Regions from separate parts of the Thalassospira sp. MIT121401 genome, predicted to be linked through region 1. Evidence: riboswitches for the same ligand, from Rfam matches in the RefSeq annotation. Region 1 holds a riboswitch; the other holds the start of a gene.
What was found. A riboswitch is a leader RNA that binds a small molecule or an ion and turns the genes downstream of it on or off. The one in region 1 is predicted to bind cobalamin.
Positions count from the first base shown of each region.

Region 2: another riboswitch for cobalamin. It lies ahead of cobU (bifunctional adenosylcobinamide kinase/adenosylcobinamide-phosphate guanylyltransferase); the one in region 1 lies ahead of SIB88_RS13230 (DUF4198 domain-containing protein).

Region 1 covers NZ_CP138926.1:2,870,386-2,878,254, reverse strand. Annotated here, with positions in the region: gene SIB88_RS13270 (DUF599 domain-containing protein) at 1-612, opposite strand, end outside; gene SIB88_RS13265 (hypothetical protein) at 825-1,310, shown strand; gene SIB88_RS13260 (peptidoglycan DD-metalloendopeptidase family protein) at 1,396-2,190, shown strand; gene SIB88_RS13255 (DUF1491 family protein) at 2,191-2,541, shown strand; gene SIB88_RS13250 (peptidylprolyl isomerase) at 2,645-2,965, opposite strand; gene yaaA (peroxide stress protein YaaA) at 3,160-3,936, shown strand; gene SIB88_RS13240 (glycosyl transferase family protein) at 3,961-5,025, shown strand; gene SIB88_RS13235 (DUF924 family protein) at 5,089-5,634, opposite strand; cobalamin riboswitch at 5,783-5,976, shown strand; gene SIB88_RS13230 (DUF4198 domain-containing protein) at 6,148-6,945, shown strand; gene cbiM (cobalt transporter CbiM) at 6,963-7,637, shown strand; gene SIB88_RS13220 (cobalt ABC transporter permease) at 7,630-7,869, shown strand, end outside.
Region 2 covers NZ_CP138926.1:251,949-259,817, forward strand. Annotated here, with positions in the region: gene cobN (cobaltochelatase subunit CobN) at 1-1,187, opposite strand, end outside; gene cobW (cobalamin biosynthesis protein CobW) at 1,280-2,320, opposite strand; gene cobU (bifunctional adenosylcobinamide kinase/adenosylcobinamide-phosphate guanylyltransferase) at 2,355-2,882, opposite strand; cobalamin riboswitch at 2,937-3,127, opposite strand; gene SIB88_RS01155 (hypothetical protein) at 3,367-4,041, shown strand; gene SIB88_RS01160 (histidine phosphatase family protein) at 4,146-4,760, opposite strand; gene cobS (adenosylcobinamide-GDP ribazoletransferase) at 4,830-5,645, opposite strand; gene cobT (nicotinate-nucleotide--dimethylbenzimidazole phosphoribosyltransferase) at 5,914-6,948, shown strand; gene SIB88_RS01175 (hypothetical protein) at 7,026-7,869, opposite strand, start outside.

The DNA of each region.
Region 1 (7,869 bases):
CACCCAGGTCGCACAAATGATGAAAGCAACCGGATGATAAAACCAGGCCAGGGCCGACAGGGCGAAAAAGTATGCGCGAATGCCACGGTTGAAATTGTGGGCAGACATCATGCTCATGCGTGATGCACGTGCGGCAGCACGCGCAGCATCCGGTTCGCTTGGATCCGGGGCGGCACCGATCAGGATCGAACAATAGTTCGACAGTCGGAATGCCCAGGTGAACTTGAAAAAGGCATAGATGAAAATTACGATCAGTAAAACCACCTTGCATTCCCAGACGCCAGGCGTGGTAATGGCGGCAAAGGGCAGGGCAGCGACCGTTTCGATGGCCTTGTCTGTATAGCCAAGCAGCGCGACAAGACCGATCAGCACCAGAATGGTGGTTGATGAAAAGAAACTGATACCGGTAATCAGGTTGCCGGCGATCGATGTATCAACCATCCGGATATTGCGTTTAAGCATCTGTTCCATCCAGCGATGGCGATTGCGTGCCATGTGGGCAGATATGGAATTGCGTCGACGCGGCCCGGCATCGGCAAAGATCGTGTAGCCGATCCACCATGAAAGAGCCCAGCAAATTGCGACGATATCGATGACGTTGAATGCGGGCATTGAATGGTCCATGCGTGTTATGCCGAAGGTTCAAGCGGGTTTGGAATTGTTTTATATCCTACTGACATTGCGTTATTCTTCGCAATCCTCTTTCCATGGCCCTATATCGTCGAAATGTGGATCCTGCATAGCTGATCATCTTGTCGCCAGCGCGGGTTGAGTTTTCCATCAATCCAGAGTATCAGCAGCGCAAATTTTCATTGGAGACCGACATGAGCGATCTTGAAAACGATCTTGGCGAAGATATCGACTTCGAAGAATTCGAAGCCCACACCGAAAAATTGCTGGAAGAAGGTCGTACCAAAGACGATCTGTTCGAATTTGTCGGCTTTATGAATATCAATGAAGTCGGCACGCATATGATTGCGGCTGAAATGGTTCTGGACGAAGACGCCATCGACCAGATGAGCGAGAACCTGCGCAAGCTTGATATCGATCTGTCACCGCTGGGCGAGTTGACCGGTGGCCTTAAAGGCGGCGAAGACGTCAAACGTGCACTGGGTGCCTTGTTCCTGGAGCTGGTTGAGCTTTGCGAACTTGATGAAGATGACGAAGACGCCGGCGAGCTTTCAGAAGAAGCGCTTCTTCTGTTGAACTTCATCAAACGGTTCAATCCGCAGATGCGTCGTCTGACGGTTGCGCTGACCGATACCGACGATGATGATGTGTCGTGCGAGTATGAAGTGACCAACTGGTAAGCTGGTACTTGCCGATCAGGCAGATAATCATGTAGGCAAAAGGCGGGGAACCAACCCTGCCTTTTTCTTTTAGGGAGCCATCATTGTGCCTGCCACCATGCCGATCAATGCGACCAAGCGATTGCAGACCTATCACGACCGTCATGCGCGCGGGCTTGAGCCCTTTGAAGATGCCGCATTGTTGCGCGACTGGATTTCCGATCACGGCGACCAGTTTCATTCTGTTGTGGAATGTGATCTGAAACGTTGCCCGAAGATCGTTTATGATTTTTCAGCAAATAGTGATGTGGTGATCGGCGGCACGAGCGACCCGGCACGTCAGACAGAAATCATGTGGCAACAACTGGCCGCGGCAGACGCGCCGGTCGGGATCGGTCGATATCGCGAAGACCGTGTCTGTTATCAATCCGAACAGTTCAAAAACGACGGTGAAGCCCGAAGCCAGCATCTGGGCATCGATCTGTTTGCAGCCGCCTATACGCCGGTCTTTGCCCCGCTTGATGGCGTCGTACACAGCTTTGCTGACAACAATTTGCATCTTGATTATGGGCCGACCATCATCTTGCAACATGAACCGGCGGGTGGTGTGCGCTTTTACACCCTGTATGGTCATCTGAGCAGACCGTCCCTTGAAGGACTTTATAAAGGCAAGGAAATCCGCGCCGGCGAGCTGTTCTGCCGGTTTGGCGATTTCCCGATCAATGGTGACTGGATACCGCATCTGCATTTTCAGATCATTTTTGACATGCTGGGCCGGGAAGGGGACTATTTCGGGGCGGCAAAACCATCGGAATGGGATATCTGGACAAGCATTTGCCCGGACCCGAACCTGATGTTGCAGATGCCTGAAAATGTTGTCGCCAGCCGGGATGGCAAATAGATGCAGCCACGTTTGAAAGCAGGACTTTGGGTTCGTGGCCAGATTGCCATTTGCCAGTCAAACCTGATTACGGCCATGGTGCTCCATATGGGCAACGAGGATGCGGGGGCGGTTCTCCTCAAGCTGAACCGGTTCGATGCCGGATGTTTCGTCTATTCCCGGGTTACGACACTGGACGGCGATCTTGGCTGGATGCTGGTTGCAGGCGGTCCAGATGGCGGGCGTGAAACCGAATTTTCCTGTGATAACTATTGGCGCAAGCAGATCGACTTTGACCGCGATGTGTGGGTTCTCGAAATCGAAGACCATAAAGGCCAGTACGAACTTGATGCACCCGTCGTTGATTATTAGAACGCGGATCGTCAGTCCTGGCAAAGGTGCGCCACATTTCCGGCTCACCAAAAGAAAAAGGCTGGCAACAATGTGCCAGCCTTTTTCTGATCGCAGCGCGGGATCAGGCGGTGCGCTGAAGCAGGTGATAACCGAAATCGGTTTCAACAACGTCAGAGGTCGCACCGACATCCATGCTGAATGCAGCAGCATCGAATTCCGGAACCATCATGCCACGGCCAAAGAAGCCAAGATCGCCGCCCTGCTGGCCGGACGGGCAATCGGAATTAGCTTTTGCCAGTTCTGCAAAATCGGAACCGTTTGCGATCTGGTCTTTAAGGGCATTGATTTCGTTCAATGCTTCTTCTTTGGTGCGGGTGGCGGTCGAACGTGCCGAACCGGCATACATCAGAAGAATGTGCGACGCGCGAACTTGTTCACTCATAACTGGTCCTTTCTTCCGCCAAGGCTTGCGCCAGACGGATTTTCTGCAAGATTAGAAGTTTATGGATAAAGCCAAGGGTCCAAATCCATGCACAGTCGTATACACCTGTACATGGGCTTGGGCCCTAGACATTGTCCATGCCTTGTGGCTTGTTACGACAAATTGAACCGAGATGAAAGAGAAGAGGCAGATTGATGCTTGCTGTTGTGTCCCCGGCCAAGAAGCTGGATTTCGAAACGGACGTGCCGGAAATGGCCGTTTCCCAACCGGCGTTTCTCGATGACACGGAAGAATTGATTGAAGTTGCACGGAAAAAAAGCCGTGGCGATTTGATGAAGCTGATGGGGATCAGTGAAAACCTTGCGGATCTGAATTATCAGCGCTTCCAGCATTTTTCACGGCCTTTTGATCGCAGTAACGCAAAACCGGCGATCTTTGCCTTTCGTGGTGATACCTATGTCGGTCTTGATGCCGACACCATGAAGGATGCCGATATCGACTGGGCCGAGGACCATTTTCGGATGCTGTCGGGGCTTTATGGTCTGTTGAAGCCGCGTGATCTGATGCAGCCTTATCGCCTTGAAATGGGCACACGGCTTGAAAATCCGCGTGGCAAGGACCTTTATGCGTTTTGGGGTGACAAGATCGCCAAAGAGATCAACAAGCTTACCGAAGGCCACAAGGACCGCAGCCTGATCAATCTGGCATCCAACGAATATTTCAAGTCGGTCAAGACCAAGCTGCTTGATGGACCGGTCATCACACCGGTCTTTAAGGAAGTCAAAGGCGGGGCTGCCAAGGTTGTCGGCTTCTCAGCAAAGCGTGCGCGTGGCATGATGGCGCGTTACATGATCGACAATCGACTGGAAAACCCGCAAGACCTTAAGAAATTCAATGTTGACGGTTATTGCTACCAGGATGACCTGTCAAACGAGACGGAGTGGGTCTTTACCCGCGTCCATGACCAGTAACGACAATTTTTTCGGTGAGTACGTATGACCGACGAGCATCTTGAACAGCTCGAGGAAGAAAATCATTTACCCGAATCTCATCCGTTTTCGGGGTATTTGAGAACATTCTTTCGGGGGCCGGGCCGTTCACGCAGCCTGACGCGCGAAGAGGCATTCGATGCCTTTTCAATGATCCTGCGCGATGAGGTCGAGCCGATCCAGCTTGGCGCATTTTTGCTTATGCTACGCTATCGGGCGGAAACGCCGGAAGAACTCGCAGGCATGATCGAAGCCGTGCGCAAAGCCGCAAGGCTTGATGCGGATGATGGACAGGACGCCAACCCGGTGGGCCGCCCGATGCTTGATTGGCCTTCATATGCGGCTGGTCGAACCCGTGGTCTGCCGTGGTTTGTATTGTCGGCACATTTGATATCGCAGAACGGTGTTCCGGTTCTGATGCACGGTTATAACTCGCATCTGGTCAATGGTCTTGGAACCGAGGCCGCGATCAAAGCGCTTAAGCTGCCGATCGCGATGTCAGCCGAAGAAGCCCGTTCGGATATTACCGCAAAGGGGTTTGCTTATCTGCCGCTGCGCCATATGCATCCGAAATTGCAGGAACTGATCGGTCTGCGGTCGCTTCTGGGGCTGCGCAGTCCGGTGAATACCCTGTTGCGGTTGCTAAACCCGTTACAGGCGCGGGCTGCTTTCCTGGGGGTGTTTCATCCGGCGTTTCTGGATGTGCATCGCGAAACAGGCAAGCTTCTTGAACTGCCGCGAATTGGCGTGATCAAGGGCGGGGGCGGCGAAGCAGAACGCACACCGTTCAAACATGTTGATCTTCGGATGCTTGATAACGGCGAGCTTTGCGACGTCCGGTGGCCGGCACTTTTGCCAAAAACCGAAAAAGAAATCGACGATCAAAGCCCGGTGACCCTCAAACACTTCCTGGCTGTTTGGCGCGGCGAGGTCGAGGATGCCCCGGCCGAAGCCAGGATCAAGGGCAGTGCAGCGATGGCGGCATTCCTTGCGGGCAAAGCCGATTATATGGACGAAGCCGAATCCCTGGTGCAGGGGTGGTGGGATAATCGCGATCGCGATATCGGTTGATATCGCGTTTTCGCAGTGAATGATTTTATGAAAGCGGGACGGATTGACGTCCCGTTTTTCATTCTAGAATGACGAGCCCGGTTCTTTGAGAAACGCGATTTCTTCTGGTGTGGATGTTCGGCCAAGGATGTCATTGCGGTGCGGATAACGCCCGAACCGGTCGATGATTTTCTTGTGTTTGATTTCAAAACCGTAATTGTGTTCAAGCCCAGGCTGATCAAACAGGGTCACGGCAATTTCATGGATCATTTCGGATTCTGAATGCATATAGGGCATATACAGAAACGCCCGCTGTTCAGGTGATCCAAGTTCCTTGTCCTTGCCCAAGGATACGGCTTCCTGTGCAAGAATAAGCGCGATCGGATCGGCAGCAAATGATTGCGGCGTGTCGCGATACATGTTGCGTGAAAACTGATCCAGAACGATGATTTCGGCAAGGCGCCCCGATGCGGTGGTGCGCCAGGTGAAAAGTTCACCGGCAAGCGCCGCGGCATGAATGTCGGAAAATCGTTCGGCAATGTGGGTATCAAGTGCAGTATCCTTGATAAACCATTGCTTTTGTTCGAGTTCCTTGAACCAGAAGTCCAGGACTGTTTCAGGAGCCATCATTTCCAACCCATCCCATGTAAGGCCAATCGCAATATTGTGCGATGTGTTTGCTGATCTTTGCCGCGGGAAGGGCGAAGGTCAAGCAATGGCGCGAAAAGATAATCCGTTCTGATGCGGGCAAAGAGTTGACAGGTGTTTGCCGCCCATGGAATATGAACGCGTCTTGGGTGTTGATCCATTGGATCGGCTTAAAAGGGAACGTGGTGCGTTACGACAATGCCACGGCTGCCCCCGCAACTGTAAGTGGTCCGAGCATTACCTATGCCACTGGTGACAAACCGGGAAGGCGTAATGCTTTTGAAACCACGAGCCAGGAGACCTGCCTTTGACTGCCGGACACGGCTTGTCCGGTACTGAACTGTTGGACGCCGGGGTGAGCGTCAGGTTGCAGGGAAAAGGCGGTCTCGTCGTGAAACCGGTATCTTGCTTCCAGCCATCCTATCGTTCTTGATCCTAACTCTGTGCGTCGGGAAACTTTTCTGACGTGCATCGTTCGTGAAAAGAGACGATTACATGTTTAAAACTCTTGGCAAGCTTGCGATTGCAAGTGCCTGTTTCGCGTTCGCGTCACAAAGTGCGCACGCCCATTTTCAATTGGCCTATACACCGGAAGTCAATGTGACCGCCCCCGGCGAACTGCCGGTGAAACTGATATTCTGGCATCCGTTCGAAAACGGACATGTCATGGATATGAAAAAGCCGGTGGCGTTTTACGCAATCCATCGCGGTGATAAAATTGATTTATCTTCAACGCTTTCTGAGGTGACCTTCACAGGGAAGGAGAATACCGCCAAGGCGTATGACGGTACTTTGACCCTTAAGCGCAGTGGCGATTACGTGATGGTGGTGGTGCCCGAACCCTATTACGAAGAAAGCGAAGATATCTTCATTCAGCAGATCACCAAGTCCTATGTGAACCGCAACGAAATCCCGACCGACTGGATGGAGGCACAGGGACTTGTGACCGAAATTCTGCCGTTAAACCGGCCGACCAACATTGTCGCAGGTTCGACCTTTACCGGTCGGGTGCTGAGCAATGGTGAACCGGTATCCGGGGTCGAGGTTGAAATCGAATATATGGCAGCCGAACCCGATATGGACCGTAACGCGCCCAAGGAACCGACAGCAGGACCGATGCCCGGTGGGGCGATTGTCGCGATTACCGATGCCAACGGGTATTTTACGTTCGGGATCCCCAAGGCCGGATTTTGGGGTTTTGCGGCCCTTGGCAGTGGGCCGGACAAAGAATTTCAGGGAAAAGAGCTTTCACAGGATGCAGTCCTGTGGGTTCGCGCCTATGATGTGCAATAGGCTTGGGGACAAAATAGATGCATATTGTTGACGGGGCACTGGCCCCAGAGGTGCTGATTGGCGGTGGCGTGCTTGCAGTCGCGGGGCTTGGCCTTGGATTGCGCAAACTGCCAATCGATAAAATTCCGGCGACGGGGGTGTTATCGGCGACGTTCTTCGTCGCCTCCCTGATCCACGTGCCGGTCGGTCCGTCGAGCGTGCATCTGATTATGAGTGGCCTGGCCGGGCTTGTGCTTGGCTGGACCGCATTCCCGGCACTTTTTGTCGGGCTTTTGTTGCAGGCCATCTTTTTCGGATTTGGCGGTTTGACTGTATTGGGGGTCAATACCGTCAATATTGCGTTTCCTGCGGTGATTGCCGGTTTCATGTTTCGCGGATTGGTGTCGCGAAGCAATCCAACCTTTGCGGCAATCTGGGGCGGGTGTGCCGGTGCGCTTTCAATTGCGCTGACCACCTTGTTCGTAGCTATTTCCCTTGGTCTGAGCGGGGAAGGGTTTGTACCGGCGGCCAAGCTTGTTTTCTTTGCCCATATTCCGATCATGGCGGTCGAAGGTCTGGTGTCTGCAGCAGCGGTTTATCTGATCATGAAGGTCAAACCGGCCTTGCTGATGGCCGATGCCCAGATCCGCCGATATGACGCACAAAACCCCGCGATCCTGGCCGAACAGGTGAATGAGGCCAACAATGGCTAAGCTTGCAACTGGGGTGTTTCTGGCAGGCCTTCTGTTCGGAATGCAGGCCGCCCAGGCCCATAAGGTGATTGCATCGGTTTTTCCAAGCGGCATAGCTGTCGAAGGGGAGATCGGGTTTTCCAATGGCGATATGGCTGCGGACACGCTGGTTGAAATTTTTGACCGGCAGGGAAACAAGATCGATGAAATCAGAACGGATTCTGACGGCTTCTTTGTCTATACGCCAAGCCGG
Region 2 (7,869 bases), 2.0 Mb from region 1:
TTGGGATAGTTGGCCATGACCATGGCGATCTTGCGATCTGACGGGGCAGATTTGCGCAACCTGATCCAGTTGGCGGCAAGTTTTGCGGTGAAATCGACCCGATCGCGCACCGGGATATATTTGACGAGATCGATCTGGGTCAGGTCATCCTTACCCGCCGATCCCTTGAACGAAACGGCCCGGGCCAGAATACGACCATCGACCTCGGGCAAGGCGACATTCATCGCGATATCACGGGCGGCAAGCCCGTTTACACCATCGCGCCATGCATCTTCGCTGCCACCGGACAAGACCACCTGAAAGACCGGCGCATCAACGGCATCAAACGGCCCGTCATATCGTTCCGATCCCGGAACGGAAAGCGCAAACCCGGTCGTATTCAAAATCAGATCGGCATTCGTTTCCGCAAGCCAGTCTCCGACCAGCGCACTTGCCACCGGGTCCTTGAGGCTGGCGACAAAAATCGGCAACGGATTGAGATGGTTGTCGCACAATGCAGCAACCAGCGCATCTATGACGTCAAGATTTCCCGCCTGGACAAGTGATCGATAAAAAATGATCGGGGTGACCGGCTGATCGGTTTTCCAGTTTGATCTGATATCATCAAGACCGGCCTGTGACATGCCCGGCCAATATCCGCCAGCCTTGACCAACGGAGCGGCTGGCGACCAGTTCCACCGCACATCTGCGTTCAGTTTTTCATAGATCAGACGCAGCAAATTTTCGGCATTTTGCGGGCCACCTTCGATCAGGTAGCGCCAGATATGCTGATATTCAGCACCCTTGACGGTGGATAGCGACAGAAGTTCGGCATCGGGTTGATCATCACCGGGCAACAGCACCATCGGGATATCACGCGACCGCGCCAAGGCGACCAGCTGCTCGACACCATATTCCCAATAACCGCGCCCGCCCAAGATCCGCACGATGATGAATTTGGCATCACAAAGCACATCATCGACATAAAGATCGACCGACATATTGTGACCAAGCTGCAAAAGACTGGCCAAACGCAAAGACGGAACATCATCACCAAACGCATCCGCCAGACGTGCCTGTGCCCCGGCAAGGCAGGCAAGCTCGGACTCGGCCGCAGACAGGATGACGACATCGCCCGGTTCCTGACCAAGATCGACCGCTTCGCTGCCATCGGTGACCATGCCGGGCTGTGCTGCCAAAAGATGCATTTGAAATTCCGTCTGTTCTGTCGTCAAAAGCACCGATACCGGACGCAAAACATCCGGTATCGGTCATATGGTTTTATGTGTGCCCAATGGGCTTAGGCTGCCTTGATTGCGGCCTCGATCGCGGCACGGTCCATACCATGCAAGCCGATCACCACCAGTTCGGAACGGCGGTTTTCCTTATCGGCCCAGGGACGGTCAAAGTAACGCTGGAAACGTTCGCCGACCCCTTGAACCACATGGCGCATCGGTTTGCCCGGAACATCAAGGAAACCCTTGATGCGCAGAACATCATATTGACGCACGATGTCGATCAGGCGTTTTTCAAGGACCGCCGGATCATTGACCGCATCAAATGAGACAACAAAACTTTCAAAATCATCATGATCATGTTCATGACCATCATCATGATGGCTCGGGCGGCTATCGAGGTCATCCTCGGCCGCAGCACCAAGGCCCAGCAAAATGGCGTTTTCAACACGGGAATGCTCGGTCGCGATGATTTTGACCGACGGCTTTTTAAGTTCAGCGCGGATATCGGCTTCGACCTTGGTGCGTTCTTCGTCGGTCAGAAGGTCGGTCTTGTTCAGAACCACCATATCGGCGCAATGAAGCTGTTCTTCAAACAGTTCTTCAAGCGGGCTTTCATGATCAAGGTTTTCATCAGCCTCGCGCTGGGCCTGAACCGCATGATGGTCATGGGCAAACAGCCCGTCGCGCAATGCCGCACCATCAAGAACCGCGACAACCCCGTCGACAGTCACGCGCGACCGTACTTCGGGCCAGTTGAACGCCTTGACCAACGGCTTGGGCAGGGCCAGCCCGGATGTTTCGATTACGATATGATCAGGCGGCGTATCGCGATCAATCAGGCCACGAATCGTTGGCAGAAAATCATCCGCAACCGTACAGCAGATACATCCGTTTGCCAGTTCAACCACATCATCCTCGGCACAGCCTTCGATACCGCACCCGTTGATGATGCCGCGATCAACGCCCAGATCGCCAAATTCATTGATGATCAGGGCAATGCGTTTGCCATTGGCATTTTCCAGCATGTTGCGGATCATGGTTGTCTTGCCGGCCCCCAAAAAGCCGGTAATGACGGTTGCCGGGATTTTACCCAATTGTGCCATTTTCAAATTCCTTGAAATTCAATCATTTAAATTGTCATTTGACCTGCATCGGAATGCCGGCAACGACAAGCGTCACCCGTTCAACCAATGCGGCAATACGTTGATGGAGACGTCCGGCATGATCGCGAAAAGCGCGCGCCATTGCATTTTCCGGTACAATCCCGAAACCGACTTCGTTTGATACCAGCAACACCGGAATACCCAGCCCAGGCAAGTGATCACAAAGCCGGTCGATTTCAGCATCAATATCGCGATCTTCAAGCATCAGGTTGGTCAGCCACAAGGTCAGGCAATCGACCAGAACCGGTTTGCCGTCCGGCTGATTGCAGGTGTCGAGTGCACCGCAAAGATCAAGCGGTTCCTCGATCGTTTGCCAAAGATCGCCACGCGATTGTTTATGAAGGTCGATGCGGTTGACCATTTCATCATCCCATGCCCGACCGGTCGCGATATATATGCCGCCGCCAGCCGCATTGATGATGTTTTCGGCGAACCGGCTTTTGCCAGATCGCGCACCGCCAAGAATCAGATGTGTCCCGCAAGGCGGGTCAGTCCGGGTCATATTCTATTCCTCGCCATGGCCTCCCACCGAGGCCCGATTGCGTCGCCATCATTTGAGATGATGACACCATTCGGCTGGTTTCCTGGCTGCGGGCATGAAAGCAATCCGCCTTCCCGGTTTCCCGGTGGCTGGTGAATGGCAATACATCCACCCGGATCACCCAACCCGATACAGTTGCGGGGGCAGCATCGGCATCGCACCGATTTCCCATCACCGAACGGTGCGCCGAACCTAACAGGTTTGCCCTTGAACCCAAAGGGCATTCTCTGTCCGAACGGGTCAGCTAACCGGAAGGTCAGTATTTGTAAGAATTGCCTGCTTGAGGCCGGCCCTCCTTTAAGGGAACATAATATTATCAAGCTGGAATTAGAGTGGTAACAAATCACCTTCCAGCAAGATCACCGGGACAAAAAACATCAAAACCGGTGGGCCGCATAATTGCGGCACCAAACTCTTGGGGTTAACTGGAATTTTGCAAAATCAGATGGCAGTTTCTGCACAACTATCGAAAATCCGAAATCCGAACACACCAACCTGGACCACATCCTCGCGCAAGGATATGTGGCTTGGTCTGCTTGAACGCCTGAATTCCGACAATCGGGCCTTTCAGACGTTTCTGGAAGAATATGCGACCGGTGCGGACATTACATTGTCGCGCCGCGATGTGCGCAGCATCTTTGCTCTTGATGCTTCCAAAGGGGTGATCGGCACCATCATCTGGTCCCATGCGCGTGGCATCCGCGTCAATGCGCTGTCGCTGCTCGTGCGTGATCTGCCGACGCTCATCACGTTGATGTCGATTTCGGATTTCGGCCAGGAAGAATTGAACGAATTGCTTTCCCAGCCGGGGATATCGGTCCCCACCGCCAGCAAAATGCTGTCAGCCTGTGGAAAGACCTATCGCAAGATGCCCGCAGCCATCATTGATGACAACGTCATCCAGGCGATTGAGAATACGGCTCTTTGTGAAGATTTCCCGCATGTCGCCAAATTGCGCAACAAGTCACGCAGCCGCCCGCTGCCCTATTACGAAGCCTATTTGAAAGACGTGACTGCGATCTGCGAAAAGCATGACATTACCGCAGATATGCTTGATCGCTATCTTGCTGAACATGCACTTGAAGATCTTCCCTTGAATTCCGAGCTGCAAACGGCCTGATTGCCGCGGACAGGGCGGTCTATGGCACGGAAATGGTCACGACATCCACATCCTGACGGCATCGTTCCACAGCGGGTCGATGCCGTTTTTATTTTCTGTCAAAATCATCCGAAGCTTTGATTGACCGCGGTCACACGCCAGCCGGGCTGATCCACACCGTCAATATATTCCAGTCTGGTCAGACTTAGCGTATCGATATGGAATGACAATGCCGCTTCAAGTGACAGTCCCAGCGCATTGGCCATGATCGCGCGGATGGTACCGCCATGGACCACTGCAACAATGTCACGGCCCGCCCAGTAGCTGGTGGCGTGGGTGAAAACCGGACCGACCCGCTCGACCATATCGGCAAAGCTTTCACCATTTGGCGGCTGCTGTCGGGCGAAATCGGTCCAGAATTGTGTGGTTTCGCCTTTCGGAAGGTCGTTCCAGCGCTGAAGCTCCCAGGCCCCGAAATGTTGCTCGGCAAAGCCGCTTTCGCGGGTCGGGGTGATGTCCTCGTCGATCAGTTCCTGAAGCTTGAGCGCGGTATCAAGCGTCCGTGACAGATGGCTGGTCATCCAGACCGCATCGCGGGGCAAGTGCCGCGCCACCGCACGCAGTTTTTTTTCATCAGACAGATCAACCTGCATGTCACTTCGGCCATAGACCAGACGTTCCGGGTTTTGCACCGGCGCATGACGCACCAGCCACCAGCGCGTTGTCTTGATTTTGGTCATGCTTTCCCCGGTTTGTTCGGACATTGGCAGTCAATCATGGTCGTTTTGAGCGATCAGCAAAGTTCCTGGCTATGCCATTACGGCAATGAATCCGATACCGGCAAACAGTTCGGCACAGATTTGGGTTGCCCCCAACACATCACCGGTCTGGCCACCGATTTGTGATCTGGCAACCATTGCGACGATCAGGATCGCGATCATCACACCGACGATTACCGCAAACATCGCACCGATACCGCCCAATACCAGAACAATGGCGCTGGCAATGGCAAACCCGACCAGAACCGGAAGCCATCCGGGCCGCCCGGCCCCTTTGCCCAGTCCGTTATCCCGCGCTGGCGGCAATATGCGCATAACAACCGGCATTGCCGCACGGGAAATAACCGCCATGATCAGAAACAGGATACCGGCCTGTCCGATATCCGCCGCAGCCGTAATCAGAACCAGCCGCAAACCCAGCGTCAAAATCAGCATGACAACCGCATAGGTCCCGACAGTGCTGTCGCGCATGATTTCAAGTTTGCGGTCGCGGTCCATCCCGCCGCCAAAGCCGTCAGCACAGTCGGCAATGCCGTCTTCGTGCATCGCGCCGCTCAGCAATACCATCGCTGCAATGGCAAAGATCGCATAGACAAGGGGGTTTCCCGTCAGAAAATCGACAAGCATCGCCGGCAGCAATGCCAGGCCCGCCAGAACCAGCCCGACAAGTGGCCAGCACCAGACAGATCGCGCGATCAGAGCCGCCCGGAAATCACCAACCGGGGGCAACGGCACCCGGCTGAGCAATGCCATGGCACGCCAGAAATCGGATAAAACCGACGCATCAACAGACGTTTTATCCGCATCATCATGCGGATCACCTGTCGGTGTATCTGTGCTTTGCATGTTTGTTTCGTTTTGGTTATGATCTTCGGACACCATGAAATTCCGATTTTCGAACTGGCAATCTGTTGCGCATAGGCCTAGTTTGGGGCCGATTTTATTGGGGTTCTTCAGTCCACCGCGAAACCGAAGCCATCCCGGATCCGGGACCGGCAGACCGTTGGCCGATACTGAAACACACCAATTGATTGGTTTCTGACCCTAATCCTTACCATTCCAGAAGCCAAGCGGAACACGCTTTTTGACGATTTGCCGCCAGCCGGAGACCACAATGTTCAATCCCAAGCACCCGCCCCAAAGCCTTGATGAAATTCGCAGTCTTCTGGCCGATTTGCCGGCCGTTGACGCAGAGGCACAGGCTGCTGTTGCCAACCGTGAGCCGACCCTGACCAAACCGGCCGGGTCACTTGGCCGTCTCGAAGATTTCAGTCTTTGGCTGGCAGGCTGGCAGGGAACATCACGCCCGCGGATGTCTCGGCCCCGCGTCACTGTCTTTGCCGGCAGTCATGGCGTTGTGGCACAGGGCGTGTCTGCATTTCCGCCAAGCGTAAACCAGCAAATGGTAGAGAATTTCATCAATGGCGGGGCTGCCATCAACCAGATTTGCAAATCGGTGGATGCGGAACTCCGCGTGATGGAAGTCGCACTTGAAATCCCGACCAACGATTTCAGTCAGGAACCGGCGATGGATGATGAGGGCTGTGCAGAAGCCATGGCCTTTGGCATGAGCGCGATTGAAAAGGGCCTTGATCTTTTTGTGCCAGGCGAAATGGGCATCGGCAACACCACCGCCGCAGCGGCAATTGCCCATGCACTTTATGGCGGCAATCCCGGGGACTGGACCGGGCGGGGAACCGGTATTGATGACGCGACCCTGACACTCAAGACCCGGGTGGTTGGCGATGCCATCATCTTGCATAAAAACCAGATGCATGACGGGCTTGATGTCTTGCGCTGTGTTGGTGGGCGCGAAATTGCCGCCATGGCCGGGGCGATTATTGCTGCGCGCTATTCACGGGTGCCGGTATTGCTTGACGGATATGTTTCCTGTGCGGCGGCGGCGGTTCTGGCCGCCATGCGAGCTGATGCACTTGATCACTGTCTTGTCGGCCATGTTTCAGCAGAGCCGGGGCATATTCGCCTGCTTGAAAAGCTTGGCAAAAAGGCATTGATCGATTTCGGCATGCGCCTTGGCGAGGGGTCGGGTGCAGCATTGGCGATCCCGCTGCTGCGCTCGGCTGCTGAATGCCATAACGGCATGGCGACATTTGAAAAAGCCGGCATTGACGGCAAGGAACAGGCTTAAGCGGCCAAATTGCTTTTCATCGAAGCTTTCAGACAACCATCACAGCGTCGGGCATCACACCGTCGGGAAGCCCGGCGCTATTTTTTTGTCCGCTCGCTCATCAATTGTTCAACGTGGCGACCCTGGAACATGGTGATGTTGATCGAATGGCCGAATTTGATCGCGCGTTCATCGTCGCAACGGCACAGAATCACACGTGTATCACCTGATTCCGCGACTGCTGCGCGCATGGCTTCGCGATGGGCATCATCCATGCTTTCCATATCCGGATCCCAGATCATCTTGATCATATCAACGCCCAGCTTGTTGCGGTTGATATAGGGCAGGGAAAGATGGCTGATACCGTCAATGCAAATGCGATAGCCTCGGTCACGGCAAAAATCGCGGGCAAAGAAGAAAGCACCCAGATCGGCAAAGATATCAATCTTTTGCAGTTCAAGAACGATGGTGCCCCGCTGACCGGCTTTGACATTGCTGTCAAAAGTCAGGAAATCGGGTGACAGCAAGGTCGACACATTAAGATTGATACTGACAGACCCGGTCACGGACGCATCGTTTGACCGGGTCAAAAGCGACAGCATCCGCCGATCAAGAATTTCCGTCAGATGCTGAAACAGCCAGCGGTTCGACAGAACATTGACATCGGGCAGAAGTGTTTCCTGCAAATCCTTGATTGAAATGAACAATTCATGGAAAACCGGTGTCGGGTTGGCATCCCCGACCACCGCACAGATCGCCTGGCGGCGCATCAGGTTTGACAAGTCGGCACGGCGCAGCGATTCATCAATCCGGCCCAGAATTTTCGGGGTCAGCGGGGCGCGATCATCCCCGTAATCGGGATGATCGTTATGGCGCTCGGCCGCCTTGCTGACCACCCGGGGGCGGTTGGCATTGGCACGCACCAGCATCTGAGTCAGATGC